Regions from separate parts of the Micromonospora psammae genome, predicted to be linked through region 3. Evidence: riboswitches for the same ligand, from Rfam matches in the RefSeq annotation. Region 3 holds a riboswitch; each other region holds the start of a gene.

Region 1 (7,649 bases), on a different contig from region 3:
TCTGCTCTGCCTCGCCGTGGTGGCCGGGTTCGGCTGGCGTTGGTGGCGGCGCCGCGCCCGGCCGGCGGTCCCGCGCGGCCTGCTCCTGGCCGACCTGGCGGGCGTCGTCGGCTTCGTCGGGGTGACCCTGCTGATGGCGGCGCCCTACTTCGAGGTGGTGGCCCGCCATCCGGCCGGGCGGCGGACGGTCGCCCAGATCGCGATGTTCTCCCCGCCGCCGATCGGCTTCCTGACCGCCCCGCCGCAGTCCTGGCTCTGGGGTGAGCGGCACGGTACGGCCCGGGCGGCGCTCGGCTTCCCGGGTGAGATGACGCTGCTCCCCGGCGTGGTGCTGATCGGCCTGGCGCTGGCCGGCCTGGTCTTCTCCGCCTGGCGGGTCCGGCACCGGATCGCGCTCGCCGCCGGGGTGCTGGTCAGCGTGGCCCTGGCGGCCGGCACGACGCTGGGCGGTGACGGCGATCCGGGCTACGTGACGCTGGTGCGGTACGCGCCGGGCTGGGACGGCATCCGCACCCCGGGCCGGCTGGTGCTCTGGACCACGCTGCTGCTCGGCGTCCTCGCCGCCGGGGCGCTGACCGTCCGGGAGCCGGCGGCGGGGCCGGTCGGGCGGTGGGGGCGGGCGACCCGGCTGGTGCTGGTGCTGCCGGTGGCGCTGGTGCTGCTGGAGGGGGTCAACCGCACCCCGCACGTGCCGGTGCCGGCTCAGCCGGTGGCCCTGCGCGGGCTGACCGGCCCGGCCCTGGTGCTGCCCAGCGAGGGGACCCGCGAGTTCCACGTGATGCTCTGGTCGACCGACGGGTTCCCCCGGGTGGTCAACGGTCTCGCCTCGTTCACTCCCGAGTCGCAGGAGCGGATCAGGGCGGCCAGCGCCACCTTCCCGGACGTCGGCTCGGTCGGGTACCTGCGCGCGGCGGGGGTGCGCACGGTGGTGCTGCTGCCCGGGTACGCCGCGGACACCCGCTGGCGCGGGGCGGGGGACCGGCCGGTGGACGGGTTGGGGATCCGGCGCACGGTGGTCGGCGACGGGATCGTCTTCCACCTCGACTGAGTCTCAGGAGCGGGGGTCGGGGGTGCCGGCCCGGGAACACGACACGCCCCGGCCGACTGGTCCGTCGGCCGGGGCGTGTCCGTGCGGTGAAGCGTCAGCCGTCCAGGCCGACCGGCGAGTTCGGCCGGTCCACGTCGACGAACTCGATGTCGTCGACGGCCCGGCTGTCACGGCTGCCGGCGGCCCGCGCGGCGGTGCCGGCGGCCCAGCCGATCGCGGCGCCGACCAGCGCGGCGCTGATCAGCAGGGTCCAGGGCAGGGCGGGTCGGCGTCCGGCCAGCGCGTCGAAGGCCAGCGTCGCCCGGCGCCGGGCCTCGTCGGCCGCCGAGCCGACCAGGTCGCCGGCGTCGCCGAGGCCGGGGCCGCCGCCCCGGACCGACTTCGCGGCGTCCCGGACGCTGTCGCCGGCCGAGCCGACCGCCGACACGAGGTGCTGCCATGCCTGGTCCGCGATCCGCTCCGGCTTGCTGCGGCGCTCCAGCAGGTTGCTGCCGAACATCGTGGTTACCTCCTCGGGGTGCCGAAGCCTGCGGCCACTTCGGACTTCGACGTCATCTGCGGCGCGCGTCATGGTCCGCTCACACTCGCCAGTGCCCAGCCGGGCCGCGCCGCAAACTCACGCCGTGCCCTCAGCGGACCACGACCACCGCGGTCGCGCGGGCGAAATCGTCGTCGTCATCGTCGTCGTCCCCGCCCCCGCCGCCGAAGCCGCAGGCCAGCACGAGGGCGAGCAGCGCGCCGACACCGGCCAGGCCGAGCAGTTTCTTGATCATCGAACGTCCCTTCGTCGTGGTGACGCTTCTCCCGCCGAGGCTAGGCGGCCGGGGCAACCCGGGCCGGGCCCGCGCCGGGCGGCAGGGGGCTCGCCCGCAGCGACCGGATCGGGAACCGGGTGGACGGCGCCCGGTACCCTGGGACGGTTGGAGCGGCCCGGATCGGTCGCTCACCGGAGCGGACGGAACCAGGAACGATGCCGAACAGGGTGGCCCGGTCGGTCCGGATCCGCGAATTGCTCATCCCGAGGGGTGGCGACCGAGGCCGTTGGGGGAATACTCTCGGTCGCGGCCCGCGTACTGATGAGGCGCCCGTGGACGGGCGAGTGGAGGTGCTCGCGTGAGCCTGTCGATCGTGAAGTCGGTCATGCCGGGTGGTGTCATCGAGATCGCCCCGCGGGGTGAGGTCGACGTCGACACCGCGTACGAAGTGCGGGAGGCCATCGCCGAGGTGCTCGCCAAGGGGCTGCCGTCCCGGATCGAGCTGAACATGCGGCTCGTCACCTTCATCGACTCGGTCGGCATCAGCGCCATGGTGGCCGGGTTCCAGACCGCCGAGGTCAGCGGCGTCAAGCTGGTGGTCACCGAGCCGAGCCGCTTCGTGCACCGCCAGCTCTGGGTCACCGGGCTGCTCGGCCTCTTCGGCGCCCCCGAGCCCTACTTCGCCGGCCACGCGACCCCGGAGGTCCTTCCCGGCGCCTGACCGGCGCCGCCTCCACTGCCGTGGGTCGGCCTCGCCTCACCACCGCGACGTACACCGTGCGGGTGGTGTCCCGGCCCCGCGGCGGGTCCCCGTTGCCAGTCCTCCCCGGTACTGGGACGATCGGGCGACCGACGAGGGTGGGGAGGCGCGGTGGTCCGGCGGGAGACGTTCAGCTACACGGTGCAGGCACGCTGCTCGCGCGCGGACGCGGTGGCGCTGCTGAGTGACCCCGCCCGCCAGGGGGAGCTGCATCCGTTGATCGTCCGGGTGCGCCGGCTGCCGGCCCGCCCCGGCGCCCGGGCCAGCTACGCCATCACCGACCGGTTGGAGTTGGGCCCGCTGCGTTTCCCGGTCACCTACCAGGCGGACGTCCTGGTGGTCACCGAGGACGAGATCGTCACGGTCGCCCGGCAGCAGCCCGGCACGACGGTCCGCAACCACACCCGGCTGCGGGAGGAGTCCGGCGTGCTCCGGATCGACGTGGAGATCACCCTGGCCGCCCCGGCCCCCCTCTTCGGCTACGCCTTCCGCCAGGCCCGCGCCGCCCACCTGGCCCTGGCCACCCGCCTGGGCCCCGCCCTGACCCCCGACACCCCCTGACCTGACCCCACCACCCCCGCGGGTGGATCATGCAGGTGTGGTGGGCGTCCCCGCCCCGCTACGGGGCTTGCGCACCGCACCACAACCGCATGATCCACACCGGGGGCAGGGGTCAGTACATGGAGAGGTGTACGTGGTTGGTGTGGTCGCTGGAGGGGTCGCCGTTCGCGCCGCTGTAGGACTTCCAGCCGCTGCTGGGTAGCCAGATCTGGCGGTACCAGATCACGTACAGGACGCCGAGGCGGTCGGCGTTGCGGATGAAGTACGCCGCCAGGTTGTTGCCGTACGTCCGGTCGCCGCCGGTGGCGTCCCCGCCGAAGCCGTTCTTCTGGGCGGCGAAGTCGCACGCCCGGCCCTTCGGGTGCTCGCCGGAGCCGCTGGGGCGGTAGCAGGAGACGTACCGGGTGTAGCCGGCGGCCTGAGCCTGCTTGAGCGCGTTGTGCGTGCGCGGGGTGATGCAGCCGTTGGCGGGGGTGGGGTCGTTGACGCTGCACGACTCGGACGGCCAGGAGCCGTCCGGGTTGCGCGGCGCCGCCTTGGCGTTCGACGTGGAGGTGCCCCGGGCGGAGCCGCCGCCGCTGGTGGCGGCGGGCTTGTCGGCGGCGGCCACGGCGAGGGCCCGTTCGGCCTGCTGCTTGCGCTTGGCCATCACCGTGATCTGCTTGCGCTGCTCGACGATCTCCTTGTTCAGCTCGGCGCGGGTGCGGTTGGCCTCGTCGCGGGTGCGCAGCAGGTCGCGCAGTTCCCGGTCCTCGTTGGTGGCGACCGTCTCCAGCGCCGCGGCCCGGTCCAGGAAGCCCTCCGGGCTGGAGCTGTTGAGCAGCGCGGACATCGGCCCGAGCCGGCCCGTGCGGTACGCCACGCCGGCGATCTCGCCGACCTTGCCGCTGCGCACGGTCAACTCCGACTCGACGGTCTTGAGCTGGGTGTTGAGCTCCTGCTGGCGCTTGGTCGAGCGCTCCAGCGCCGCCTTGGCGTCGAGCCAGCCCTTGCTGGCCGTCTCGAGCTGGGCGCGGAGCGCGGGGGTGCCGCCCTCGTCGTCGGGGGCGGCGAGCCGGGTGGTCGGTGCGGCGGTGGCCGGCGAGGCGATCGGCGCGGACGACACGCCGAGCGCGAGCGTCGCGACGACCGCGGCCACGAGCCGCGCGGTGGTCTTTCGTACGTGCATGCACATCCCTTCCGTCAGCCGCCGACCGGGTTAGCTGACGGGTTCGGGACGGAAGATCCCTACCGCTGACGCGGATACACCCCAGGAACATGGTTCCCCGGCTCGCCCCTGCGGGCGATTAGGCGACGGCCACCGCCGGCACCGTTGGGGCGCCGCCGGGCGGAGGCCGGGGCCGAGCCTACCGGTACGGGTGTGACACCCGCCCGCTTCGTGACTCACGGTACTGCTGAGATTGCTGTTAAAGGTGGCCTAATCCGGCATTCAACGCCCAATTTTTTGGGCGCGGACGCACTACCAGTGCGATGGGCCGCACGCGCCGGGCGCGGCGCCGGGCTCGATCTGGAGGGTGGCGTGGTCGATCCGGAAGTCCTCATGCAGGGCGCTGCGGGCGGCGGCGAGCACGGTGCCCACCTCGGCGCCGGGGGTCATGGTGAGGTGCGCGGAGGCGACGTCCATGCCGGAGGTCAGGGTCCAGACGTGCAGGTCGTGCACCTCGGCCACGCCGGGGACGGCGGCCAGCCGGTCGTGCACGGCGGTCACCTGGAGGTGTTCCGGGGCGGCCTGCACGAGGATGCGGACCGCCGCCCGCCCGAGCCGCCAGGTGCGGGGGAGGATGAACAGGCCGATCGCCACCGCCACCGCCGGGTCCACCCACCACCAGCCGGTGCCGCCGATCAGCAGCGCGGCCCCGATCACGCCGAGTGAGCCGAGCAGGTCGCCGATCACCTCCAGGTACGCCCCGCGCAGGTTGATGCTCTCCTGCGCCCCCGCGCGCAGCAGGGCGAACGCAGCCACGTTGGCCAGCAGGCCGAGCACCGCGACCGCCAGCATCGGGCCGGTGAGCACCTCGTGCGGGTCGCCGAACCGGCGGACCGCCTCGACCAGCACGTAGATCGCGACGCCGCTGAGCAGCACCGCGTTGGCCAGCGCGGCGAGCACCTCCAGCCGGTAGAGCCCGAAGGTGCGTTGCGGGTCGCGGTCGGCCCGCCGGGTCGCGGTGATCGCCGCCAGGGCCATGCCGATGCCGAGCACGTCGGTGAACATGTGCCCGGCGTCGGAGAGCAGGGCCAGCGAACCGGTGCCGAACGCGGCGACCGCCTCGACCACCATGAGGGCGGCGAGCAGCGCGAAGGCCGCCCAGAGTCGGCCCCGGTGGCGGTGCGCGGCGTTCGCGACCGACCCGTGGTGGTGGTCATGACCTGCGCCCACGCCCACACCTTCCGTCGCCGCCAGGGCCTCGGACCAATCTATGCTCACATCGCTATGTGTGCAAGTAAGCCCCGAACCGCCGCCGGTCAGCCGGCGACGTCGATCGTGGTGAGCCGCTGGGTGGCCCGGGAGAGCGCCACGTAGAGCGTCCGTACCCCCGAACCCGGATCGGCCCGGATCTCGCCCGGACGGACCAGCACGACGCCGTCGTACTCCATGCCCTTGGCCTGGAGGCTGGTCACCACCTGGAGCCGGGAGCCGCGGTCGCCCAGCCAGCCGGCCACCTCGTCCCGACGCGGCACCGGCGTGATCACCCCGACCGTGCCCTCCACCTCCGCGAGCAGCGTGTCCACCGCCTCGACGGTCGCCGCCGGCAGCTCGGCCGCCGGCACCGTCCGCTCCACCGGCTCCACGCCGGTCGAGCGGACCGCGGTCGGCAGCTCCAGATCCGGGTGCAGCCGGCGGATCTCCGCCGCCGCCACCGCGAAGATCTCCGCCGAGTTGCGGTAGTTGGTGGTGAGGCTGAACCGGTGCCGCCGACGCCGCCCCAGCGCCTGGTCCCGGGCCCGGTCCAACTCCTGCGGGTCACCCGTCCACGCCGTCTGCGCCGGGTCGCCCACCACCGTCCACGACGCCAGCCGCCCCCGCCGGCCGATCATGCGCCACTGCATCGGCGACACGTCCTGCGCCTCGTCGACCACCACGTGCGCGAAGTCCCGGTAGTCCTCCGGGCGCTCCCGCGCCGCGGCCCGGGCCGCGCGCTGCCGGTCGGCGAAGGTGCTCAGCTCGCGTACCCCGCCGGCCAGCTGGAACGGGTCCCGCTTCTGCCTCGCCGGCTTCATCGGCTTGCCCAGCAGCGCGTCCAGCTCGTCCAGCAGGGCGATGTCGGCCACCGTCAGCCCCTCGGTGCCCAGCGTCCGGTACGCCCCGTCCAGCAGCGCGATCTCCGCCCGGGAGAGGATGCCGCCGGCGTACCGGCGCAGCCGCTCCGGCCGGGCCAGCCAGTCCAGCACGTGCCGCGGGTGCAGCCGCGGCCACCACGCCTTCAGGAACTCCCGGAACTCCGGCCGGTCGACGATCTCGTCCTCGAAGGCGCGCTGCTCGGGCAGCCGGCCGATGTTCAGCCGCCGGGCCTGGGCCCAGAGCGCCCCGAACACCCCGTCGAAGCCGACCCGGCGCACCTCGTTGCGGCGGCCGCCCCGGGACAGCGCCCGGTCCCGGATGCCGTCCAGCTCCCGCCGCTCCAACCGCAGCAGCTGCCCCCGGTAGAGCAGGCGCAGCTCGTCGGGCCCGTCCGGCACGGCGTCGCGGACCGCCCGCTCCAGCACCCGGCGCATCCGCAGCGAGCCCTTCACCGCCGCCACCTCCGGCGGATCGGTCCGGGTCGTCGACATGCCCGGGAAGAGCGAACCCAGGGAGTGCAGGGTGGCGGTCTCCTCTCCGAGCGACGGGAGCACCGACGCGATGTACTCCACGAAGACCGAGGACGGGCCGACCACCAGGATGCCGCCGCCGGCGTACCGGCTGCGGTCGGAGTAGAGCAGGTACGCCGCCCGGTGCAGGGCGACCGCGGTCTTGCCGGTGCCCGGGCCGCCGGAGACGATCGTGACCCCCGAGCCGGGGGAGCGGATCGCCTCGTCCTGCTCCCGCTGGATGGTCGCCACGATGTCCCGCATGCCCCGGCCGGTGGCCCGGGACAGGGTGGCCAGCAGCCCGCCGTCGCCCACCACCGCCATGTCCGGCGGCGCCGCCCCCGGGTCCAGCAGGTCGTCCTCGATCCGGGTCACCTTCTCGGCCGAGGAGCTGATCGTGCGCCGGCGGACCACGCCCAGCGGCTCGGCCGGGGTGGCCTGGTAGAACGCGGCGGCCGCCGGGGCGCGCCAGTCGACCACCAGGGTCTCGGCGTCCTCGCCGCGCACCCCGAGCCGCCCGACGTGCAGCACCTGCCGGTCGCGCAGGTCGAGCCGGCCGAAGACCAGCCCCTCGTGCTCGGCGTCCAGGACGTGCCGGCGCCGGGCGGCGTGGAAGACCATGGCGTCCCGTTCGACCAGCGCGCCGAAGTTGCCGACCCGGGCCTGGCGGTAGCCGTCCCGCTCCGCGCGGGCGGCCGAGCGACGCAGTTCGGCGAGGCGGGCGTACACCCGGTCG
Region 2 (7,649 bases), on a different contig from region 3:
TGCCCTGGTCAGGGGGTGGCCGGCCCGGCCCGGCGCGGCCGGGCCAAAGCATGAAATCTGTATCACGTGATTCTTGACGTATCTTCGGGTGCGTGTGACGGTGGGCGGCGAGGCCGCCTCCGTCGCCGGCCGGTTGACCAACCCGACCACGGACCGAGGTGAGGGAATGGCCCCGACCACTCCGACCCAGGCGCTCGCCGAGCTGCACGCGGGCAACCGGCGGTTCGTCACCGGCACGCCGCGCCACCCCAACCAGGACGCCGGCCACCGGGCCGCCGTCGCCGACGGGCAGAACCCCTTCGCGGTGATCGTCGGCTGCTCCGACTCCCGCCTCGCCGCCGAGATCATCTTCGACCGGGGGCTGGGCGACCTCTTCGTGGTCCGCACCGCCGGGCACACCGTCGGCCCCGAGGTGCTCGGCAGCGTCGAGTACGGCGTCACCGTCCTCGGCACCCCGCTGGTGGTGGTGCTGGGCCACGACTCCTGTGGAGCCGTGCAGGCCGCCCGGGACGCCGCCCGGACCGGCACGCCGCCGACCGGGCACCTCCGGGCCGTGGTGGACGCGGTCGGGCCGAGCCTGCGCCGGGCGGCCGAGGAGGGCGTGGACGACGTCGACGGCATCGTCGACATCCACATCGCCCAGACCGTGGAGGCCATGCTCGGCTCCTCCGCCGCGCTCGCCGCCGAGGTGGCCGCCGGGCGGTGCGCGGTGGTCGGGATGTCGTACCGGCTCGCCGCCGGTGAGGTCCGGACGGTGGCGGCGGTCCCCGCCGCTGCCGCCGTCGTTTCGCCGCCGGCCCAGGGCGGGCGCCCGGCCGTGGTCGCCGGCTGATCCGGCCCGGACGACGAGGGCCGCCCCGCACGCGGCGGGACGGCCCTCGGGCTGCGCGGTGTCGCTAGAGCATCGACATGTGCACGTGGTCGGTGTGGTCCGACGGGCCGCTGTACGACTTCCACCCGGTCGCCGGGAACCAGATCTGCCGGTTCCAGATGACGTAGTAGATGCCGAGCCGGTCGGCGTTGCGGACCAGGAACGCGGTGAGGTCGTTGCCGTACCGGCGGGTGTCGTTGTTGTACCAGGGGGCGAAGCCGCTGTTCTGCAACGACCAGTCGCAGGCCTTGCCCTTCGGGTGCTCCCACGGCCCGCCCGGCCGGTAGCAGCCGACGAAGCGCTTGAAACCGGCCCGCCGCACCTCCTTGTACGCGTGCAGCGTGCGGGGGGTGATCAGGCCGGAGGTGGTGGGGTCGTCCTCGGTACGTCCCTCGGGGCGCCAGCCGCCGTCCGCCGTCCGGCCCGGCGCGATCCGGGCCACCGGGGATTCGGCCGACACCAGGCCGCCGGTGAAGCCCTTGCCGCCGACCAGCGCGAGAGCCTTCTCCGCCTCCCGGCTCTCCCGGGCCATGTCGTTGGTGAGCTTCTGCTGCTCGCGCACCTCGCCGTCGAGCTCCAGCTTGGCCCGCTCGGCGCGGGTCTTGGCGGAGGTGACCTCGCTCAGCTTCTGCGCGTTGACCATGTTCAGCTCGTCCAGCGCGGAGGCCCGCTTGAGGAACGTGTCCGGCGCCTTGCTGTCCAGCAGGATCGCGGCCGCGCCGATCCGCCCGGTGCGGTAGGACTGTGCGGCGATCTGGCTGACCTGGGGCCGCAGCGCCTCCAGATCCTCCTCGGCGCGGCGGATCTCCAGCGCGAATTCCCGCTGGCGCTTCTTGGACTTCTCCAGCTGCGACTTCGCCTTGGCGTACTGGCGGTTGCGCAGCTCGATGACGTCGGTGAGCAGTTCGGGCTCTTCGTCCTCCTCGTGCCCGGAGGGGGTGGGCGTCGAGGGGGCGGCGATCGCCGGGGTCGGCCCGGCGAGGATGGCCAGAGCGGTGAGCACGGCCACCGCCGGTGTCAACCAGCGGCGCAGGGGTGCCGTCACAGTGTTCCCTTCCGTCGACCGCCGACCGGGTTAGCTGACGGGTTCGGGACGGAAGTGGTCCCTACCGCTCGCGCGGATTCACCCCATGTACCTGGTTCCCCGGCTCGCCGTGCGGCGATTGGGCGGCGGCACCGCAGGCGCCGCTGCGCGCCTTCGGCGGTGACCGGCAGCGAGGTTACCCGAGAGGAGTACCGGGGATCTACGTCCAGAACCCGACTAAAAGCGTTATTTCGCAATAACGATGCGTGACCAGTGACGCGGTCGACAACCGCCGCACCGGCGGCGGTTGCGCTGAGGAGTGTCACCATGCGGTGTCCGTGTTCCTTTCCGGTTCGGGCCACCCCGCGGGGGTCGGGGTGGACGGTGGGCCGTGGCGTGGCGCGCTGAGCGCCTCCAGTGCCGCGTCCCGGTCGGCCGGGGGCCGGGGCGTGGGCGTCGGGCGGTCGGCCGGCGGGGCGTCGCCGGCCGGGCCGCGTCCGGCGGTGGTGACCAGCGCGGCCAGCCCGGTGGTCAGGGGTACGGCGGCCACCAGGCCGAGGGTCGCCACCGCGCTCCGGACGATCTCCTGGGCCAGGAACTCGCTGGTGAGGATCTCGCCGACCGCCCGGCTGTCGGCGGTCAGCAGGAGCAGCAGCGGCAGCGAGGCGCCCGCGTACGCCAGCACGATGGTGTTGACCGTGGAGGCGATGTGCGCCCGGCCGACCCGGGTAGCGGCCCGGTAGAGCTGCAACCGGGACAGGCTCGGGTTGGCGTGGGCGAGTTCGGTGACGGTGGCCGCCTGGGTGACGGTGACGTCGTCCAGCACGCCGAGCGAGCCGATGATGATCCCGGCGAGCAGCAGGCCGTGCAGGTCGACGTCGCGTTGGTACAGCGACAGCGTGGTGGCCTCCTCGCTGCCGAAGCCCGTCAGGTGGGTGGCGGCGGTGGCCAGGCTGCCGAGGAGACCGGTCAGCACCAGGCTGCCCAGGGTGCCGAGCACCGCCACCGACGTCTGCGCGGTGATCCCGTGGGTCAGGTACAGCACCACGAACATGATCAGGGCGGCGCCGGTGATCGCGATCAGCAGCGGTGAGCCGCCCGCCGAGATGCCGGGCACCACGAAGGTGAGCAGGATGGCGAAGCTCGCGCCCAGCCCGGCCAGCGCCGCCAGGCCCCGCCAGCGTCCGAAGGCCACGATCGCCGCCGCGAAGAGGGCGACCAGCCAGACGAGCGGCTTGCCGCGCTGGTGCTCGGCGATGTTGTAGCTGCTGGACGTCGGGTCCGCCGGGTCGGTGAGCTTCACCAGCACGATCTCGTCGTCCACCGCCACCGTCGGGGCGCCCGGGCCGGACGGCACCGGCGTCTGGACCTCCCGGCCGGTGTCCGGGCCCTGCTCCACCCGGACGGTCACCGTGCCGCACGGGCCGTCGGCCGCCCCCGGTGTGCCCTCCGGCAGTTCCGGCGTCGGTGGGCAGGGCTCGGTCAGCACCCGGGTCACCGTGCCGTGGTAACGCGGCACGTCACCCCCGCTGTTCGCCTCCCGGCCGTCCCGGGGCCAGAGCACCAGCGCGGCGAGCACGGTCACGACGAAGAGCGGGACCACCGTCACGACGAGGAGCCGTCGCACTCCCGGTGGAGTGGACGGAGCGGGACGGGTGTGGTCGGCGCCCATTGCTGTTCTCCCAACGATCCAGAGTGGGGTACGGGTCAGCGGGCCGGCGGGTTCACCGGCGGGACACGCCGACCGGAAGACTGCCCCCGGGGTCACCCCGGGCGAGCGCCGCCGTCACCCACGGCGAGCAGGCGCCCCGGCGGCGTCGCGGCGCCGGGAGGGACGACCACGCTCCCGCCCACCGCGCCCGGCCCCGACGCGGTGCGCGGGGCGGTGTCGGCTCGGTGCGGACGGTCATCGCCGGAGAATGGTAGCGAGAGACCAGGTCCGCCCGCCCGGCTCGCCGTCCGCGCCCGGCTCCGAGACCGCAGGGCGAGCCGACCGTCACGAAGTGTGGCGGCATCCGTGGCGTACGGGGCTGGCGCGGACCGGCCGGGTTAGCGTGGTGGCGTGCGGACGGCGAGCGCGGTTCCGACCGGGTGGTGGCCCCGGCTCCTGCTGCTCACCTGCACCCTGCTCGGCCTGGCCGCCATGCACACGATCGGCCACGGCGCGCACGTCGGCCCCGGTCATCCGATCGGCTCCGGCGTCGCCGGTACGCCGTCCGGCCCCCTCCACCACGACGAGCCCGCCCGGGCCGCCCCGAGCCGCCCGGGTGGACACGGAGCCGCCGCCCCGGACCGGCCGGGTGGACACGGAGCCGCAGCCGCGGAGCCGGCCGTCGCGACCCGCGACCACGCCGCCGTGCTGCCCGTCACGCCTCCGGACGGGGGAACGCCGCTCTGGAGCGTCTGCCTGGCGGTGCTCGGCGCGCTCGGGACGGCCGTGCTGCTGGCGCTGCGCCGGCAGCGGGGGACCCGGCCCGCGACCGCATCCGGTCGACCGGTCCGGCCGTCGTCCGGGTCACGGGGACCGCCCCGGCGCGCGCTCGGGCTCCGCCTCGCCACGGTGTCGGTGCTGCGCAGATAGGTCGGCCCGGCGCGGTTTCCGCCGCGCCTGCCGGTCCGCTGCCCGTCCACCGCACACCGAAAGGTCTGACCGTGTCCACTCGTACCATCGCGCGCCGTGCCGCCCTGGCCGGCGCCACCCTCACCGCCGCTCTCGCCCTGGCCGCCTGCGGCGGCGGCCACTCGGCCGGCTCCGGCCACGACATGCCGGGCACGGGCGCCCCGGCCTCCGCCAGCCCGGGCGCGTCCGCCTCCTTCGGCGACGCGGACGTGATGTTCGCCCAGATGATGATCCCGCACCACCAGCAGGCGGTACGGATGTCCGAGCTGGCGGAGAGCCGGGCCGGCGACGCCGAGGTCCGGAAGCTGGCGACGCAGATCAAGGCCGCCCAGGCCCCGGAGATCGCCACCATGACCGGCTGGCTCACCGCCTGGGGTCGGCCCGTCCCGTCGGGCGGCCCGTCCGGCGGGCACCTGCCCGGGATGGACCACGGCATGCCGGGCATGATGTCCGACGCCGACATGGCGAAGCTCGCGGCGGCCTCCGGCAGGGAGTTCGACCGGCAGTTCCTGACCATGATGATCGCCCATCACGAGGGCGCGATCACCATGGCGAAGCAGGAGATCGCCGGCGGCGCCAACGCCGACGCCAAGGCCATGGCGCAGCAGATCGTCACCGCTCAGCGGAGCGAGATCGACACCATGAGGAAGATCCTCGGGCGGCTCTGAGCGGCCCGGGGTCCGCAGGGGGTGTCCGGTGTGCCGGGCACCCCCGCTCGGCCCAGCGGCGCGGAGGCCGGCCCGGCCGCCGGCTGCGGACGGGTCAGCCGCGCTTCATCAGGCGGCCGACGGCGGCCATCATCTCGTCGGCCACCTCGTCGGCGCGACCCTCGGCCGCGCCCTCGTGCATGCAGTGCCGGGCGTGGCCGTCGAGCAGGCCGAGGGCGACCTTGTCCAGGGCGGCCTGGATGGCCGAGATCTGGGTGAGCACGTCGATGCAGTACCGGTCGTCGTCGACCATCTTCTCCACGCCGCGGACCTGGCCCTCGACGCGGCGCAGCCGCGCGAGCAGTTGGTCCTTGCTGGCGGTGTAGCCCCGGATCGGGGTGCCCGGTGTGGTCATGACGGCAAGGATAGCGTACCCCTGGGGGGTATGCTACGGTCCCAGGGCGACCTACCCCAGGGGGGTATAGGATGGACGGGAGAGGAGAACTGCCATGGTCACCACCACGTACCAGGTGCAGGGCATGACCTGCGGGCACTGCGTCAACTCGGTCAGCACCGAGGTGAGCGCGATCGAGGGCGTCCGCGACGTCCAGGTGGACCTGGCCACCGGCCGGGTCACCGTCACCAGCGAAGGCCCGTTGGACACCGGATCCGTGCGCGCCGCGGTCGACGAGGCCGGCTACGACCTCGTCGAGGCGTGACGGGTCACCCACCCGGAAATCGAGGTAGCACCATGAACACGGCGACGAAGCTGAGCGGTTTCGCCCTCGGCCTCGCGGCGGTGTTCGGCGCGGCGTACGGGGTCGGCCACCTGACCGACCCCGTCACCCCCGCCGCCGAGAGCCGCCACGACTCCACCGGTACCGACCACGGCGCCACCGACGACGGGCACGGCGGCGCAGCCGACGCGGCCACCCACCTGCCCGGCGGGCTGCTCGTCTCCGACCGCGGCTACACGATGCAACCGGTGGACGCGCCCGCCGGGCAGTTCGCCTTCCGGATCAGCGGCCCCGACGGCGCGCCGGTGACCCGCTACGACGTGGCACACGACAAGCGGATGCACCTGATCGTCGCCCGGCGCGACCTCTCCGGCTTCCGCCACGTCCACCCCGAGCTGGACGCCGACGGCACCTGGCGGGTCGAGTCGCCGCTGGGCGGGCCCGGCCTCTGGCGCGCCTTCGCCGACTTCACCCCCACCGGGGGTCAGCCGCTCACCCTCGGCGTCGACGTGGCCGTCCCCGGCCGGCTCGACCCCCGGCCGCTGCCGGCGCCGGCCACCAGCACCACGGTCGACGGCTACACGGTCACCCTCACCGGCACGCCCGAGCCGGGACGCACCAGCCGGCTGACCCTGACCGTCAGCCGGGACGGGAAGCCGGTCACCGACCTCCAGCCCTACCTCGGGGCGTACGGGCACCTGGTGGCGCTGCGCCAGGGCGACCTGGCGTACCTGCACGTGCACCCGGAGGGCACGCCCGGCGACGGGCGGACCTCGGCCGGGCCGGCGGTGACCTTCGCCGCCGAGGTGCCCTCGGCCGGCGCCTACCGGCTCTACCTGGACTTCCGGCACGGCGGGGCGGTGCACACGGCGGAGTTCACCGTCTTCGCCGGCACCCCCGGGCCGACCACCGGGGCGGCTCCGGCGGCCCCGACGGTCGCCCCGGCCGCCCCCACCCCGACCGGCGACGCCGGACACGGCGCGCCCGGTCACGGGCACAACTGACAGGAGGTGCCGCGATGACATCGACCACGGAGTCCCTGCCGGTCGCCCCGAACCGGATCGAACTCGCGATCGGCGGCATGACCTGCGCGTCCTGCGCCGCCCGGATCGAGAAGAAGCTCAACCGGATGGAGGGCGTGCAGGCCACCGTCAACTACGCCACGGAGAAGGCCACCGTCCGGTACGCCGACGAGGTCAGCCCGGACGACCTGATCGCCACCGTGGAGAAGACCGGCTACACCGCCGTCCTGCCGCCCCCGCCCAACCCGGCGGGCGCGTCGGAGCCGGCCGGTGAGCCGGTCGACGAGCTGCGCGGACTGCGTACCCGGTTGTGGGTGTCGGTGGCGCTGACCGTCCCGGTGATCCTGCTCGCCATGGTGCCGGCCTGGCAGTTCACCTACTGGCAGTGGCTGTCGCTGACCCTGGCCGCCCCGGTCGTCGTCTACGGCGGCCTGCCGTTCCACCGGGCCGCCTGGATCAACCTGCGGCACGGCGCGGCGACCATGGACACCCTGGTCTCGCTGGGCACCCTGGCCGCGTTCGGCTGGTCGCTCTGGGCCCTCTTCCTCGGTGACGCCGGGGTGCCCGGGATGACCCACCCGTTCCGCCTCGACATCACCCGCACCGACGGCGCCGGCAACATCTACCTGGAGGCGGCCGCCGGAGTGACCGTCTTCATCCTCGCCGGCCGATACTTCGAGGCCCGCTCCAAGCGGACCGCCGGCGCGGCCCTGCGCGCCCTGCTGGAG
Region 3 (7,649 bases):
ACGGTGGCGTGCACCCCGGACTCGTGCACCAGCGTCCAGGTCACCACCGCCAGGGGCAGCAGCAGCCACCAGGAGCGGACCCGACGCTGCACCAGCAGGGCGAAGACCACCAGCGGCACCAGCGCGCCCAGCAACGGGGCCACCGAGAGGTCGACGGTGTAGAAGACGGCGATGATGACGATCGCCATCAGGTCGTCGACGACGGCGAGGGTGAGCAGGAAGGTGCGCAGCGCCGACGGGAGGCACCGGCCGACCACGGCGAGCACGGCGAGGGCGAATGCGATGTCGGTGGCGGTCGGGATGGCCCAGCCCCTGCCGGCGCCGGGGCCCGCGCCGGCGGCGATCAGGTAGTACAGCACGGCGGGTACGACCACCCCGCCCACGGCCGCGGCGACCGGCACGGCGGCGCGGCGCGGATCGCGCAGGTCACCGGCGACGAATTCCCGCTTGAGTTCGAGCCCGGCGACGAAGAAGAAGATGGCGAGCAGGCCGTCGGCCGCCCAGGTGGCGAGGCTGAGGTCGAGGTGCAGCGCGGACGGGCCGACGGTCAGGTCGCGCACCCACCGGTAGCCCTCCGCCCAGGGCGAATTCGACCAGATCAACGCCAACAGCGCCCCGATGAGCAGCAGCGCGCCGCCCACGGTCTCCTTGCGGAGGATGGCGGAGATGCGGCTGGTCTCGCCCCACGAGTGTCGGGCGAACAGGCTGGTGCGGCGCCGGGTGGCGTCGGTCACGGAAACTCCTCGTCGGCAGGGGTCGCGTCATCCATCGCCGACCAGACTTCCCGGCACACCTGGGCCAACCCTATCCGCCGCCGCGGCGGCTTTACCCGGGGGCGGGTCGGGTATGCACGCGCGTGGGCCAGTGGTGGGTGCTCCTCGTAGTGATGGTCTGGCTGGCGACCGGCCTGCTGACCGCGGCCGTCTTCGTCACCCGGGGCGGGCACCGCAACCTGCTCTGGTACCTGGTCGGGGGGCTGCTCGGGCCGATCTTCGTACCCATCGCGGTGGAGCGTGGCCGGGCGGGCACCCGGCGGGTCGAGGTGCGGTCCCGGCCGCCGGCGCCGACCGGGACGGGGTTGCGGGTCCTCGTCGGCGTGGACGGCTCCCCGGACTCCGACCGGGCCCTGCGCGCCGTGGTGCGCACGCTGAGCGGCACCGCCAGCGAGCTGGTGCTCGTCGCGGTGACCAGCCCGGACCTGGTCGACGGCGAGGCGACCGACGAGGAACGGCGGGCCCGCCGGATGCTCGACGAGTGGGCGGACGGACTGCCGGCGGAGTTGCCGCCGCCGAGCATCGAGGTGGTCGTCGGTCATCCGGCGGACGGGCTGCTGGCGGTGGCCGAGTCCCGCGACGTCGATCTGCTTGTCGTGGGTCGGGGCGGTCAGGGGCTCGGCGAGCGACTACTCGGCAGCGTCGCCGAGGACCTGGCACACCGTTCTCCCCGCGCCGTGCTGCTCGGCAGTCTGCCGGACCGGGCGGCGTCGTCTCCGCCTCGGGCAGGGTGAACGGACGCGCGATGGGCGCCCCGGCGGCAAGGCGTTGCCGGGCCGGCGGACCCGTGAGCGCCCGGCCGCTGGGCGGCGGCCGGGCGCTCACGTGTTCGGGTGTCACCTGCCCGTCCGGTCCCCTGCGGGGCCGGACGGAACGGGATCAGAGCGCGAGCTTCTGACCCGGGAAGATCAGGCCCGGGTCGGCGCCGACGATCCCCCTGTTGCGCTCGTACAGCGCGCGCCAGCCCCCGGTCAGGTCCCGGGCGTCGGCGATCTTCGCCAGCGTGTCGCCCGGCTTGACGACGTGGACCTTGCCCGTGCCGGCCGGTGCGCTGCGCCGCTGGCTGCGGCTGCTGGGCTGTTCCCCACGCGAGGAGCGCTCCTTGGTGGCGGCTCGCGTGGCGCGCCGCTCCGACTTCTGCGACTTCTCCGAGGTGGCGTAGCTCCGGGTCGAGCCGCCCTTCTTGCCGCAGGTCGGCCAGGCGCCGATGCCCTGGCCGTCGAGCACCTTCTCGGCGATGGCGATCTGCTCGCCACGGCTGGCCAGGTCGGCGCGGGCGGCGTACTTCTTGCCGCCGTAGCCGGCCCAGGTGCTCTGCGAGAACTGCAGGCCACCGTAGTAGCCGTTCCCGGTGTTGATGTGCCAGTTGCCGCTGGACTCGCACTGGGCGATCGCGTCCCAGTTGACGCCGGCGGCGCTCGCCGGGGAGGCCGGGGCGAGGATGGCCGCGACCCCGGTGACCGCGCCGACGGCGAGCGTGCCGACGGCAGTGCGGCGCGAGCTGGCCCGTCGGTGACGGGCGGTGTTTTCAGTTGCCATGTGGATTCCTCCACGCCGACGAGGTGAGCTGTCGGGTTCGGGCCGAGGAGCCCGGCCGCCGCTGGCGGCTTCACCCCGAGGTGACGTGCACCGAGGAACTAGTGGGTCCCCCGCTCCATGCCTGGTGACAGGGTCTCGCGATCGGCGGCATGGATTAGGCGTTACCGACCGTGGTGTCCGCGATCGCGGACCAGAACGACGTTAGGGAGAGTTTCGGCCGATTGCCCACTTCTTGTGAAGTTCTTCACCCGGTCAGGCGAGGGCCTTCCACGCCGAGTTGCGGACCGTGCGAGCGTGTCGACAATGCCCCGCGGAGCCGGGTGTCCCGTCGGGCGGCGGCCGGGCTCCCGGACAGTGACGGCGGCCGCCCGCGCCGCGCCACTGCGCAGGAGTCCGGCGGGGATGAGCGACGTCACGGGTCCCCGAACCGACCGAGGTGAGAGCGGGTGTCAGGATGGGTAGGAACGCCGGCAGGGTCGACCGGCCCGGGAACTGGAGGGCCGAATGGGGTTCGGTCACAGGTGAGCGCGCCTACGGGGGACCTGTTCGCCGCCGGTGGTGACACCGGGCGGTTGATGGCTCGCATCGACTGGTCCGGCACGCCCCTGGGGGCCGTCGAGGGCTGGTCGCAGAGCCTGCGAGCGGCGGTGCGGATGGTGCTGTCGTCCCGGTATCCGATGCTGCTGCTCTGGGGTGACCGCTTCACCCAGCTCTACAACGACGCGTACTCGGCGCTGATCGGGGACAAGCATCCCGCCGCGCTCGGCGACGACGTCCGGGTCACCCTCGCCGAGGGCTGGGACGTGCTGCGGCCCCTCATCGAGGAGGCGATGGCGACCGGCGTGGCGAGCTGGGTTCCCGCCCTGCGGCTGCTGCTCGACCGGGCCGGCTACCGCGAGGAGGCGTACTTCAGCGTCTCGCACGCGCCCGCGCGTGACGACGACGGCCGCACCGTCGGCATCCTCACCGTGTGCAGCGAGGTCACCGAGCAGGTGGTCGGCGAGCGCCGGCTGCGCCTGCTGCGGGACCTGTCCGTGCACGGCGGCGGGCAGACCGTCGACACGGGGGCCACCTGCGCCGGTCTGGTGGAGGCGATCGCCGGGCATCCGCTCGACGTCCCGTTCGCGGCGATCTACCTGCGCGAGGACGGCCGGCTGCGGCGGGTCGCGCACGCCGGCGCGGCCGTGGTCGGCGCCACGCTGCCCGCCGTGGTCGAGGCCGCCGGCGACACCGGCGGGTGGGGGCTGCCGGCCGCCGCGTCGGGTACGACCACCGAGGTCACCGACGTCGCCACGCGGATGCCGCTGCCGGCCGGGGCGTTCGACGATCCGGTCCGGGTCGCGCTGGCCCTGCCGCTGCCCTCGGCCGAGCTGGACCAGCCACTCGGAGTGCTGCTGGTCGGGGTGAGCCCCAGCCGCGGCCTCGACGAGGCTTACCGGTCGTTCTTCCAGCTGCTCGCCCAGCAGGTCTCCGTGGCGGTGCGCAACGCCCGGGCGTACGAGGAGGAGCGGCGGCGGGCCGAGGCGCTGGCCGAGCTCGACCGGGTCAAGACCACCTTCTTCACCAACGTCAGCCACGAGTTCCGCACCCCACTGACGCTGATGCTCGGTCCGCTCGGCGACGCCCTCGCCGACACCGACGAGCCGCTGCCGCCCGCGCAGCGCGAGCGGATCGACCTCGCCCGGCGTAACGCCGGCCGCCTGCTCACCCTGGTCAACAGCCTGCTGACCTTCTCCACCCTGGAGGCGGGGCAGGCGCGGGCCGTCCCCCGCGAGGTCGACCTGGCCGCCGTCACCGGGGAGTTCGCCAGCGTCTTCCGGGCGGCCGTCGAGCGGGCCGGGCTGCGGCTGGTGGTGCAGTGCCCGCCGCTGCCCCGCCCGGTCGCGGTGGACCCGGCGCTCTGGGAGCAGATCGTCACGAACCTGCTGTCCAACGCGCTGAAGTACACCTTCGTCGGTCGGATCCGGGTGGCGTTGGAGCACGACGAGCGCGAGGTCCGGCTCACCGTCTCCGACACCGGTATCGGGATTTCCGAGGCCGACCTGCCCCGGCTCTTCGAACGCTTCCACCGGGTGCACGGGGCCCGCTCCCGCAGCCACGAGGGCACCGGCATCGGGTTGGCGCTGGTCCGGGAGCTGACCCGGTTGCAGGGCGGCGAGGTGCGGGTGGCCAGCGCCACCGGCGTCGGTACGACCTTCACCGTCGCCCTGCCCTGGAGGGCGCTCACCGCCCCGCCGGCCGGGCCCGAACCGGCCGGGCTCGGCGAGGTCGCGCAGGTCGCCGCCCAGGCGGCGTTCAGTTGGCTCGCCGGATCCACCATGGACGGGCCGGCCCCGGCGGGCGGAGCCGTCCCGCCCGGCACCGGCCCGGAGGGCGACGAGCCGCACGAGGCGCGGATCCTGGTGGCCGACGACAACAGCGACATGCGCGGCTACCTGGCCCGGCTGCTGGCCGCGCAGGGCTGGCGGGTACAAACGGTCGGTGACGGTCGCCAGGCCCTCGACGAGATCCGCCGGAACCCGCCGGACCTGCTGCTCACCGACGTGATGATGCCCGGGCTGGACGGCTTCGCGCTGGTCCGTGCGTTGCGCCGCGAGGAGGCCACCCGGGCACTGCCGGTGGTGGTGCTGTCGGCCCGGGCCGGCGGTGAGGCCAGCGTCGAGGGGTTGGACCTGGGCGCCGACGACTACGTGGTGAAACCGTTCACCGCTGCGGACCTGGTGGCACGGATCCGCGTCCTCCTGCGCCGGGCCGGGCTGCGCACCCACCCCGACGAGCCGGCCACCGGACCGGTCCCGCCGACCGGCGAGTCCGCGCCGCCCGCCCCGCGGAGCGTGGAGATCGCGCCGCCCGCCCCACCGACCGTGGAGTCCGCGCCGCCGGCCTCGCCGACCGGTCCGGGAAGCACCGCCGTGTGCGCGGTCGCCGCCGGACCGCGGCCAACGAACGGCACCGTCCGGCCGAGGAGCGCCGCGCCGGAGGACGGTCCCCCGCCCCCGCCCACCCGTCCGTCCGCCGTGCCCGACGTCGACCTCGACTGGACGTACCCGTCGGGTCCCACCGCGGCGCAGGCCATGCGCCGCGACCTGCGGGTGGTGCTCGACCGCCCGGAGGTCGACCCGGACGTGGTGCAGGACCTGCTGGTGGCCGCGTCGGAGGCGGTCAACAACGCGGTGGAGCACGCCCAGCGACCGAGCCGCCCGGAGGTGCGGGTCCGGCTGGAGGTCGACGCCGACACCGTCCGGATCTCCGTGCGGGACTTCGGGACGTGGCGCGACCGGCGGCCGGCGATGGACCGGGGACGCGGCGCGATGTTGATGGACGCGTACGCGCAGGTGCGGATGTCCTCCACCGACGAGGGCACCACCGTGGTGATCGAGCGGCGGTTGACCGACCCGGTCGGCGGCCCGCCGGTCGACTGACCGACGGGCCGCCGGGCCGATGGCCTAGAGGGTCCGGGCCAGCCGCTCGGCCAGCACGCGGGCGAAGCGGGCCGGATCGGCCAGGTCGCCGCCCTCGGCGAGCAGCGCCATGCCGTACAGCAGCTCCGCCGTCTCGGTGAGGGCCGGCTCGTCGTCGCCGCGCTCGTGGGCGGCGCGCAGGCCGGTGACCAGCGGGTGGGTCGGGTTGAGTTCGAGGATCCGCTTGACCGGCGGCACCTGCTGGCCCATCGCCCGGTACATCTTCTCCAGCGTCGGGGTGATGTCGTGCGCGTCGCCGACGACGCAGGCGGGCGAGGTGGTCAGCCGGGAGGAGAGGCGGACCTCCTTGACGGTGTCGGCGAGCGCGCCGCCGAGGAAGGCGAGCAGGTCGGCGTACTCCTTGGCCTGCCGCTCCCGCTCCTGCCCGGCGTCGGAGCCCTCCGCCGAGGCGTCGAGGTCCACCTGGCCCTTGGCGATCGAGCGCAGCGGCCGGCCGTCGAACTGGCCGACCCGCTCCACCCACACCTCGTCGACGGGGTCGGTGAGCAGCAGCACCTCGTAGCCCCGGGCCCGGAACGCCTCCATGTGCGGCGAGTTCTCCAGCGTCGCCCGGGTCTCCCCGGTGGCGTAGTAGATCTCGCTCTGGCCGTCCTTCATCCGCTCCACGTAGTCGCGCAGCGTGGTGAGTTCGGCGGCGTTGTGGGTGGAGGCGACGGAGACGACGTCGAGGATCGCCTCGGCGTTGTCCGGGTCCTCGATCAGCCCCTCCTTGACCACCCGGCCGAACTCCGACCAGAAGGTCCGGTACCGCTCGGCGTGCGCGGTGCGCATCTCCTTGAGCGTGGCGAGCACCTTGCGGACCAGCCGGCGGCGCACGATCTGGATCTGGCGGTCCTGCTGGAGGATCTCCCGGGAGATGTTCAGCGACAGGTCGTGGGCGTCCACCACACCCTTGACGAAGCGCAGGTAGTTCGGCATGAGCGCCGCGCAGTCGTCCATCACGAAGACCCGCTTGACGTACAGCTGGACGCCGCGCCGGGCGTCGGCCATGAACAGGTCGAAGGGGGCGTGCGAGGGGATGAAGAGCAGCGCCTCGTACTCGAAGACGCCCTCGCCGCGCATGTGGATGGTTTCCAGCGGGTCGGCCCAGTCGTGGGCGACGTGCCGGTAGAAGTCGCGGTACTCCTCCTCGGCGACCTCGTCGCGCGGCCGGGCCCAGAGCGCCTTCATCGAGTTGAGGACGGCGGGCTCGCCGTCCGGGGTCACCAGGCGGATCGGCCAGGCGATGAAGTCGGAGTATTTCTTGACGATCTCGCGGATCTTGCCGGGGTCGGTGTAGTCGTGCAGGTTGTCCTCGCTGTCGACCGGCTTGAGGTGCACGGTCACCGAGGTGCCCTGGGGCGCGTCGTCCACCGTCTCGATGACGTAGGTGCCCTCACCGGTGGACTCCCAGCGGGTGCCCTCGGTCTGGCCGGCGCGGCGGGTCAGCAGGCTCACCCGGTCGGCGACCATGAACGTCGAGTAGAAGCCCACCCCGAACTGGCCGATCAGGTCCTGGCTCGCGGCCTCCCGGGACTCCTTCAGCTTGCGCAGCAGCTCGGCGGTGCCGGAGCGGGCGATGGTGCCGATCAGGGAGACGACGTCCTCGCGGGACATGCCGATGCCGTTGTCCCGGACGGTGAGGGTGCGGGCCTCGGGGTCGGCCTCGACCGCGATGTGCAGGTCACCGGTGTCGGCCTCGAGGTCCTTCTCGACCAGCGCCGCCAACCGCAGCTTGTCCAGCGCGTCGGAGGCGTTGGAGACGAGTTCGCGCAGGAAGACGTCCTTGTCCGAGTAGATGGAGTGCACCATCAGCTGCAACAGCTGACGGGTCTCCGCCTGGAACTCCAACGTCTCGGTCCGGGTGCTCACACCA
Region 4 (7,649 bases), on a different contig from region 3:
GGGGAGCGGACGTCGAACGGGCCCTTCTTCGCTCGCATCAGGATCCGCTGGTGCATGTCCGCTCCATCCCTCGTTCGTCCGTGCCGGGGCGACGCCCGCTGCGCGCCCGGACCGGGCACGACTCGACCGGGGCCCCGGAATATTAGGACAACCGATGCCCTGCGCACACCCGCGTGTCACCCGCCACGCCCCGGCCGGGACGCGGCGGCCGGGGCAGCCGGTAGGGTGCCCGGCGGCGGGACCGACCGGTGCCGCTGCCGGAGGGCACCGGCGTTCCGGCCGGGAGGAGAGGTACGTGCGGGTCAGCGTGGCGACGGTCGGGTGCCCGGCATGACGAGCGCACCGGAGGCCACCGCCGCGCGGGCGCGCCGGCTGCCGTCGCTGACCGGCCTGCGCTGGGTCGCCGCGATGCTGGTGTTCGGCTATCACGCCGGCACCATGGGGATCGTCGGCGAACCGGACGTCAAGGCCGTCCTGGACTGGACCTTCACGCTGGGCCTGTCCGGGGTGCAGTTCTTCTTCATCCTCAGTGGATTCGTGCTGGTCTGGTCGGCCCGGGACACCGACCGCCGTCGGGACTTCTGGCGGCGGCGGCTGGCGAAGATCTACCCGAACCACGTGCTGACGTGGGCCGCGGCGCTGCTGGTGATGTGGTGGTTCGCCGACCCGGTGGTGCCGCGCGCGGCGCTGGAGAGCCTCCTGCTGGTCCAGGCGTGGGACCCCACGCCCGGCTACTTCTACAGCATCAACTCGGTGAGCTGGTCGCTCTCCTGCGAGTTGTTCTTCTACCTCTGCCTGCCGCTGGTGCTGCCCGCGATCCGGCGGGCCCGCGCCGGCGTCCTGTGGGCCGTGGTGGTCGCGGTGCCGCTGCTCATCGTGGCCCTCTGGCCCGGCCAGTCGCTGGTGCCCGAGGCGAGCACCTGGTGGTTCAACCAGATCTTCCCGGTGGTCCGCTCCACCGAGTTCTGGCTGGGCGTGGCCGCCGCCGAGCTGATGCGGCGTGGCCGGTGGCGCGGGCCGGGGCTGCCCCTGGCCAGCCTGATCTTCGTGGTGACCTGGGTGGTCGCCGCGCAGTGGATCCGCGCCGAGCTCTGGGCGGCGATCCTGTCGGCGGCGTACATCCTGGTCATCACCGCCGCGGCCGGCGCGGACGTGCACGGCCGCCCGTCGCCGTGGCGGCACCGCACGCTGGTCTGGCTCGGCGAGGTCTCGTTCGCCTTCTACCTGGTGCACGTGCTGGTGATGGTGACGGTGCTCCGGCTGGCCGGGCGGCTCGGGGTCGGGCTGCCCGGCTGGTGGGGACCGCTGGTCGTGGTCGGCTTCCTGGCGGTGAACCTGGCGCTGGCCGCCCTGCTGCACCGCTGGGTGGAGACGCCGATGATGCGCCGCCTCAGCCCTCGCCGCCCCCGTGCCGGCGCGGGCCGCCCGTCGACGCCCCCGGTGGCACCCGGGCGGCCGGCCGACGCCCACGACGACGCGCGGCCGCCGGTCGGGACCACCGCCCGCTGAACCGGCCGTACCGGCCCGCCTCGGCCGCCGGGTGGGGGACCGCTCCGGGCGGCGCGGCGGATCGGACCACGGTGGACGGGCCGGGCGCGGCGACACGCCCGGCCACGCTGCGGCCCGCCCACGTCGGCGGTAGCGTGGCCCTGTGCTCCCGGTCGCGCTCACCAGTCCCCTGTGGTGGGTGGCGCGCTGGAGTTCCCGCCTGGTGACCGGCGTCGCCGTGGCGGTCGCCCTCTCGCTCGGCGGTTCCGCGCCGAGCGGCGCGGTGGAGCTGCCGAGCACCGCGCCGCTGCCGGTGACCGCCGCGCCGTCGCAGTTCGTTCCCGCCGTCACCGATCCCGCCGCCTCGGCGGCGGTCGCCGGCCGACGCGCCGCCGGCGCCGCGCCGACCGGCCGCGCCGACACCGTCGCCGGAGACCTCACCGGGTACGCCGCCGGCGCGCACGACCCGGTTGGCCGGCCGGCCATGCCGGCTGTCGCGGACGGCTCCGCCCGCCCCGCCGGCGCGCTCGTCGCCGCGGCGGCGACGTTCACGGGGCTCGCCCCGACCGTCACCGGGCCCCGCGCGCCGCCGGCCGGCTGACCGCCGCGCGGGGGTGTCCCGCGACCACCGTCTCGTCGAACCTCACCGCCGCACCCGCCTGACGAAGGCCCGCCGCCGCCCGTGCCGCGCGCGCCGTCCGGCCCGTGCCGGATCCCTCTTCCGCATCCCGCTCCCGGGAGGTGCCGCTCATGAACACCGTGCTCCACGAGTTCCTGACCGAGGTCCCCACCGCCGCCGCCATCTGGTCCGCCCTGCTGGTGCTCGCCCTCACCGTGCTCACCGTCCTGGTGGCCCGCCCCGAGCGGGACCGCCCCGTCGGCGAGGCGACGCCCGCCGAGCCGTCCCCGGCCGTCGAGCTGGCCGACCTGCGCCGGTACGCCGAGGAGGTGGCGGTCGCCGCCGCCCGGGCGGCCCGTACCGCGCAGCGCCGGCGGGCGGCGTGGGAGGCCGCCCACGAAGAGGTCGACCGGGCCTGGACGGCGTACGACGAGGCGGAGACGGCGGCCCGCCGCTTCGCCGGCGCCGCGGCGCTGCCCGCCCCGCGCACCCCCCGTACGCCCGCCGAGTACGCCGGCCGGGAGCGCTGGCTGCACCAGGCCGCGGTGGCGGCGCACTGGCGGGGCGAGTTGCCGGTGGAGCGGCTGCGGGACGTCTTCGCCCACCGGGACGGCTGGGATCCCCGCCGGCACCCGGTAGAGCAGGAGGTGCTGCTCGCCCGCGCGGTACGGGACGGCCGGCGGGACGCGTACACCTCGGCCGCCGAGCGGGAGCGGACGGCGTGGCGGGACGCCGAGCTGGCCGCCGAGGCGGCCCGGTCGCTGGCGGCCGAGGCGTACGCGGCGGCGCAGCGGCTGCGGCCGGGCCGGGTCCCCGCGCCCCGGGCGGTTGCCGTGGCGGCCCGGACCGCGCCTGCGGCCCGCTGGCGTCCGGCAAGGGTGGGTTGACGGCCGGAACGGGACGAAATCGTTATCAAGTCCGGGTGAGCTGCGTCACTTCCGTCGGGAATCGGTCATCGGGTCACGGGTGGTGACACCGGTCGCGAGTATGCCCGGAGATTGGCGCCGAGCTGTCCGGTTGTTGCCCGAAAGATACGGCCAAAGCCCCACGTCCCATTGAGTGACGTCAGTGCCTCAATGCACGGGAAATTTGTGGGCCCGGTCATGTTTAGGCAGGTGAGAGCGCTTGGCGAGGCCGGCGCCCCGCCAGTAGTGTCGCCCCCGTCCGGTGCGGTTTTCGATCGCAGAAGGCGACGCCGCGCCGACCCGCTCAATCGTGGGTGACCACGAACCGGGGACCCAATTGTTTGTGGGGTGAATCCGCGGGCCACGGCCCGTGGTAGGGCGTTCTTCCCGCCCGAATCCGTCAGCTAACCCGGTCGGCGGTGTCGGAAGGAGCTCCACTTCGTGCAGCACGATCCCACTTCCCGGTTGTTCCCGCACCACCTGAAGCGGCAGCTGCGCCGACTGGTCACCGAGCGGCCGTACCAGGTCGTCGTCGGTTCGGCCGCGGCCCTCGTGTTCGCCACGGGGACCGCCGCCCTGACCGGCAACGAACGGCACGTTCCGGCGCCGCAGCAGAGCTCGGCCGCCGTGGCCGAGGCGGCACCGCGCCTGAACGAGGTCGCCACCCGCGGCCAGGCCCGCCTCGCCGCCCCCAGGACCGACCACAACTCCGGCGAGCGCACCTGGGGCAGGCCGGACCCGGACCTGACCCGCAGGGCGGCACCGAAGCCGCCGTCGACCAAGATCCTCTCGTACGACTACCAGGCCCAGACCACCTACTACAACTGCGGTCCGGCGGCGGTGCGCAACGCGCTCAGCGCGGCCGGCGTGGAGACCACCCAGGACGAGCTGGCCGGCCCGCTCGGCACCACCGAGGTGGGCACCAACTCGGTCCGGGACACCACCCGGGTGCTCAACCGGATGGTCAAGGGCGACCCGTACCGGACCCGGCTGTTCGACAGCACCCCGAGCCGGGCGCAGATCGACCGGCTCCAGGCCGACGTGGTCGACGCGATCACCGACAAGCGCGGCGTGGTGGTCAACGTGGCCGGCAGCGCCACCGACAGCGCCGGGGGTTGGCACTCCTTCCCGGGCGGCCACTACATCGCCGTGGTCGGCTACAAGAACGACGGCCGGGCCGTCCAGATCGCCGACTCGGCGGACCCGAGCCTGCCGCAGTACTGGATGAGCACGATCGAGCTGGCGAACTGGATCGCCACCCGCGGCTACTCCGCCTGATCCACCTCGTACGCGAACGGGCGCCGGCTCCCCTCGGGGGCCGGCGCCCGTCGCCGTCCGTGGGTCTCGCGGTGCCGGCGCCGACGGTGGGAGACTGCGCCCCATGACCGACCACACGGGTACCCGGCACCTCCTGCTGCTGCACGGGATGGGCGCCACCGGCGACGTCTGGCTGCCCGGGGCGCCGCTGCTCGAGCGCCGCTGGCCGGGGCGCTGGCTGGCACCGGACCTGGCCGGGCACGGCTTCTCCCCGCCGCTGTCCGGCTACTCCTTCGCCGGGCTCGCCGGCCGGGTCGCCGAAGAGCTCGGGCCGGCCGCGGACGGCTCCCGCCCCGGCGAGCGGTTGGTGATCCTCGGGCACTCCCTCGGCGGGGTGGTCGCCCTGGCGCTCGCCGCCCGCGACGCCGGGCTGCCGGTCGACGCCGTGGTCGGCCTCGGCATCAAGGCGGTCTGGTCGCCGGCCGAACTGGTGAAGGCGCGCGAGCTGGCGCAGCGCCCGGTGACCTGGTTCGCCGGCCGGGACGAGGCGGCACGGCGGTACCTGAAGGTCGCCGGCCTCACCGGACTGTTCGCCCCGGACCACCCGGTCGTCGACGCCGGCCTGCGCGTCGAGGACGGCCGCTGGCGACTCGCCATGGACCCGGCCGCGTTCGCTGTCGGCGCCCCGGACCTGGCGGCCCTGCTGGCGGCGACCGACGTGCCCGTGGTGCTGGCCCGGGGCGAGCACGACCCGATGGTCAGCGAGACCCAGCTCGCCGCGTACGGGGTGCCGGTGGTGACGCTGCCCGGCCTCGGTCACAACGCGCACGTGGAGGACCCGGCGGCGGTGCTGGGGCTGCTCGACCCGTACCTGTGAGCGGCGGCGGACGATCGGGCTCCGGCCCGGCCGTCCGCCGCCGCGGGGTGGACCGGACGGTCAGTAGGCGCAGCCGGTGGCGGGCAGCGACGCCGGGGCCGGCACGGTGGCGCCGTCGTAGATCGCCAGCAGCAGCCGCTGCGGGCAGCGGTTGGCGCCGTTGACCCGGATCTCGATGTGCAGGTGCGGGCCGGTGACGTTGCCGGTGGCGCCGGTGTAGCCGATCACCTGGCCGGCGGTGACCCGGGCGCCGGCGGCGACCGAGCGCGACGACAGGTGGCAGAACAGGTAGTACGCGCCGTCGTCGGCGGTGATGCCGATGCCGTTGCCGCACCCGCCCCCGGCGTGGCCGACCGTGCCGGCGGTGATCGCGTACGTGGTGACGCCGGTGACCGTGGGCAGGTCGATGGCGGGGTAGTCGTGGTGCGGGTCGTCGTACTCGCTGCGGGGCAGCACCGAGCGGTCGATGACCGGGGCGTAGTTGCCGCCACCCCCGCCGCCGCCGACCAGCCACTGCCAGGTGGTCGCGCCGACCGTGCTGCCGCCGGTGAGCCCACGGCTGGACTTGAAGTCGGTCACCGCGGTGGTGGTGGAGCCGCCCCAGACGCCGTCGACGGTGAGACCGTAACCGTACTTGTTGAGCGAGGTCTGCAGGGCGCGCACGGCGTTGCTGTTCGCGCCGGCGTCCAGGGTGACCACCAGCTTCGCCCAGGTCAGCGGGCCGACCACGCCGTCGGCGGTGAGGCCGTTGGCGGACTGGAAGGAGCTGACCGCCGTCGCCGTGCCGGAGCTGTACCAGCCGTCGACGGTGAGGGTCCGGCCGTGGTGGCGGAGCAGGAACTGGGCGGTGGCGACGTTGGCGCCGCTGGTGCCGGTGCCCAGCGTCGGCCAGTTGGGGGTGGCGGCGTGGGCCGCGACCGGTGCGGCGAGCGCGGCGAGGACGGCGAGGGACGCCGCGCCGAGCCAGCTGACGGCCCGGCGGACTGTTGGATGCATGGCGCACTCCCGGGGGACGGAGGGGAGGCGAGCGGCGTCGGGGCGCGCCGCGTCGCCGGCGCGCGGGCGCCGGTGGCGGTGCCGCCGCCGGTCAATCACGCGTCCGGCAGCCAGTATGCTCATGAAGATAAATATTTACAATGGTGAGAACTTGTAAAGAAGTTTCGCCGCGCCGACCGTCGCGCGGCCTGTTCCCGTGCCCCGTCACCGACCCGGGAGACAGCTCCGCCCCGCACCTGCCGAGGCCGGTGCGGGGCGGGGAGCGGTGTCGGTCAGGCGGGGGCGTCGGCGGGTGCGACGGCCTCCGAGGTGCGCGGCGCGGGCGGGCTCCAGCCCCGGTCCAGCTCCCGCCGCGCGGCGTCGAGGAAGCCCTCTGCGTACGCGTCGGCCGGGAAGTCGCCCAGGTAGCGGCGGCGGGTCTCCCACCGGGCCGAGGCCAGCGGATCGGTGACCAGCAGCCGGTCCAGCACCTCGTCCACGTCGGCCATGTCCCGCCGCAGCACGTAACCGGAGCCGGCGAGGGGGAACCGGGCCACGAAGTCGTCGCCGTCGACACCCATGTCGGTCACCGCGTACGGCTTGCCCGAGTACAGGTAGTCGGAGATGACCCCGGAGACGTCGGAGACCAGCGCGTCGGAACGGTTGACGCACTCGGTCAGGCTCAGCTCACGGCTCGCCGCCGCGCCCCACAGGTGCGGCCGCCCGGTCCGCGCCTTCTCCGCCGCCAGCAGGTCGGTCAGCCGCGCCAGCTGCCGGGCCGAGGTCGGATTCTGCGAGGTGTACGGGTGCGCCCGCAGGATGACCGTGGCGCCCCGCTCCAGCAGCCGACGCAGCAGCGTCTCGGCCACCGGCAACGAGCAGTAGTTGGCGTCGGCGTGGTGCCCGGTCCAGGTCGGGGTGTACAGCACCGTCGGGTTCGCCAGGCCACGGGCCGGTGCGGTACGCACCTCAATCGACTCGACCTGGGGGCGGCCGACCACCACGAACTTCTCCGCCGGGATCTCCACGCCGGCCCGGGCGTACCGCTCGATCGCGGCGGGCCCGGCCACGAAGATCCGGTCGAAGATCGCCGAGACCGGGTTGGCGCTGGGCGCCTTGTCGCTGTCGCCGTGGTGCAGCTGCACGTGGGTGAGCTGGTTGAACCGGATGCAGTGGCTGTTCTTCGCGCCGTGGTTGACGTAGAACGCCACCCGCAGGCTCGGTACCAGCGCCTCGTCCATGGCCTTGAGCGTCGGGCAGTAGACCACCGGGGCGCTCGTGGCGGCCGCGACGGCGGGCAGGAACTCCGGCTCCCGCAGCAGCACCAGGAACGGCCGGCCGATCCGCTCCAGGTACGGCAACCACATGGTGACCTGGTACTCCGACCCGGGCGGGGCGGAGAAGTAGAGCAGGAACTCCGGCTGGTGCGCGCGCAGCGCCCGGGCCACCGCCCCACCACCGGTCGGCGGACGGAACCGCCGGCGGGCCAGGTCCAGCCCGACCACCCCGCACGCGCCGGCCACCACCA

What was found. Region 3 has a riboswitch for cyclic di-AMP ahead of V6U79_RS12085 (transglycosylase family protein). Riboswitches for the same ligand answer to the same signal wherever they lie in the genome.
Region 1: linked by a shared signal. The riboswitch ahead of V6U79_RS23230 (coiled-coil domain-containing protein) and the one ahead of V6U79_RS12085 (transglycosylase family protein) in region 3 are both predicted to bind cyclic di-AMP.
Region 2: linked by a shared signal. The riboswitch ahead of V6U79_RS06325 (coiled-coil domain-containing protein) and the one ahead of V6U79_RS12085 (transglycosylase family protein) in region 3 are both predicted to bind cyclic di-AMP.
Region 4: linked by a shared signal. The riboswitch ahead of V6U79_RS15005 (C39 family peptidase) and the one ahead of V6U79_RS12085 (transglycosylase family protein) in region 3 are both predicted to bind cyclic di-AMP.

What each region holds. Positions count from the first base shown of each region.
Region 1 covers NZ_JBAKHM010000022.1:58,482-66,130, reverse strand. Annotated here, with positions in the region: gene V6U79_RS23255 (hypothetical protein) at 1-1,048, shown strand, start outside; gene V6U79_RS23250 (hypothetical protein) at 1,143-1,547, opposite strand; gene V6U79_RS23245 (hypothetical protein) at 1,678-1,821, opposite strand; gene V6U79_RS23240 (STAS domain-containing protein) at 2,162-2,524, shown strand; gene V6U79_RS23235 (SRPBCC family protein) at 2,675-3,124, shown strand; gene V6U79_RS23230 (coiled-coil domain-containing protein) at 3,237-4,292, opposite strand; cyclic di-AMP (ydaO/yuaA leader) riboswitch at 4,297-4,427, opposite strand; gene V6U79_RS23225 (cation diffusion facilitator family transporter) at 4,584-5,501, opposite strand; gene V6U79_RS23220 (HelD family protein) at 5,588-7,649, opposite strand, start outside.
Region 2 covers NZ_JBAKHM010000003.1:31,657-39,305, reverse strand. Annotated here, with positions in the region: gene V6U79_RS06330 (carbonic anhydrase) at 167-832, shown strand; gene V6U79_RS06325 (coiled-coil domain-containing protein) at 897-1,916, opposite strand; cyclic di-AMP (ydaO/yuaA leader) riboswitch at 1,921-2,051, opposite strand; gene V6U79_RS06320 (YibE/F family protein) at 2,218-3,567, opposite strand; gene V6U79_RS06315 (hypothetical protein) at 3,958-4,476, shown strand; gene V6U79_RS06310 (DUF305 domain-containing protein) at 4,548-5,183, shown strand; gene V6U79_RS06305 (metal-sensitive transcriptional regulator) at 5,278-5,577, opposite strand; gene V6U79_RS06300 (heavy-metal-associated domain-containing protein) at 5,672-5,881, shown strand; gene V6U79_RS06295 (DUF8832 domain-containing protein) at 5,914-6,903, shown strand; gene V6U79_RS06290 (heavy metal translocating P-type ATPase) at 6,918-7,649, shown strand, end outside.
Region 3 covers NZ_JBAKHM010000006.1:197,366-205,014, reverse strand. Annotated here, with positions in the region: gene nhaA (Na+/H+ antiporter NhaA) at 1-734, opposite strand, end outside; gene V6U79_RS12090 (universal stress protein) at 872-1,507, shown strand; gene V6U79_RS12085 (transglycosylase family protein) at 1,653-2,312, opposite strand; cyclic di-AMP (ydaO/yuaA leader) riboswitch at 2,311-2,469, opposite strand; gene V6U79_RS12080 (ATP-binding protein) at 2,834-5,734, shown strand; gene htpG (molecular chaperone HtpG) at 5,759-7,645, opposite strand.
Region 4 covers NZ_JBAKHM010000010.1:174,668-182,316, reverse strand. Annotated here, with positions in the region: gene V6U79_RS15025 (polysaccharide pyruvyl transferase family protein) at 1-56, opposite strand, end outside; gene V6U79_RS15020 (acyltransferase family protein) at 331-1,509, shown strand; gene V6U79_RS15015 (hypothetical protein) at 1,652-2,089, shown strand; gene V6U79_RS15010 (hypothetical protein) at 2,239-2,994, shown strand; cyclic di-AMP (ydaO/yuaA leader) riboswitch at 3,304-3,446, shown strand; gene V6U79_RS15005 (C39 family peptidase) at 3,454-4,290, shown strand; gene V6U79_RS15000 (alpha/beta fold hydrolase) at 4,394-5,146, shown strand; gene V6U79_RS14995 (peptidoglycan-binding protein) at 5,207-6,142, opposite strand; gene V6U79_RS14990 (CDP-glycerol glycerophosphotransferase family protein) at 6,415-7,649, opposite strand, start outside.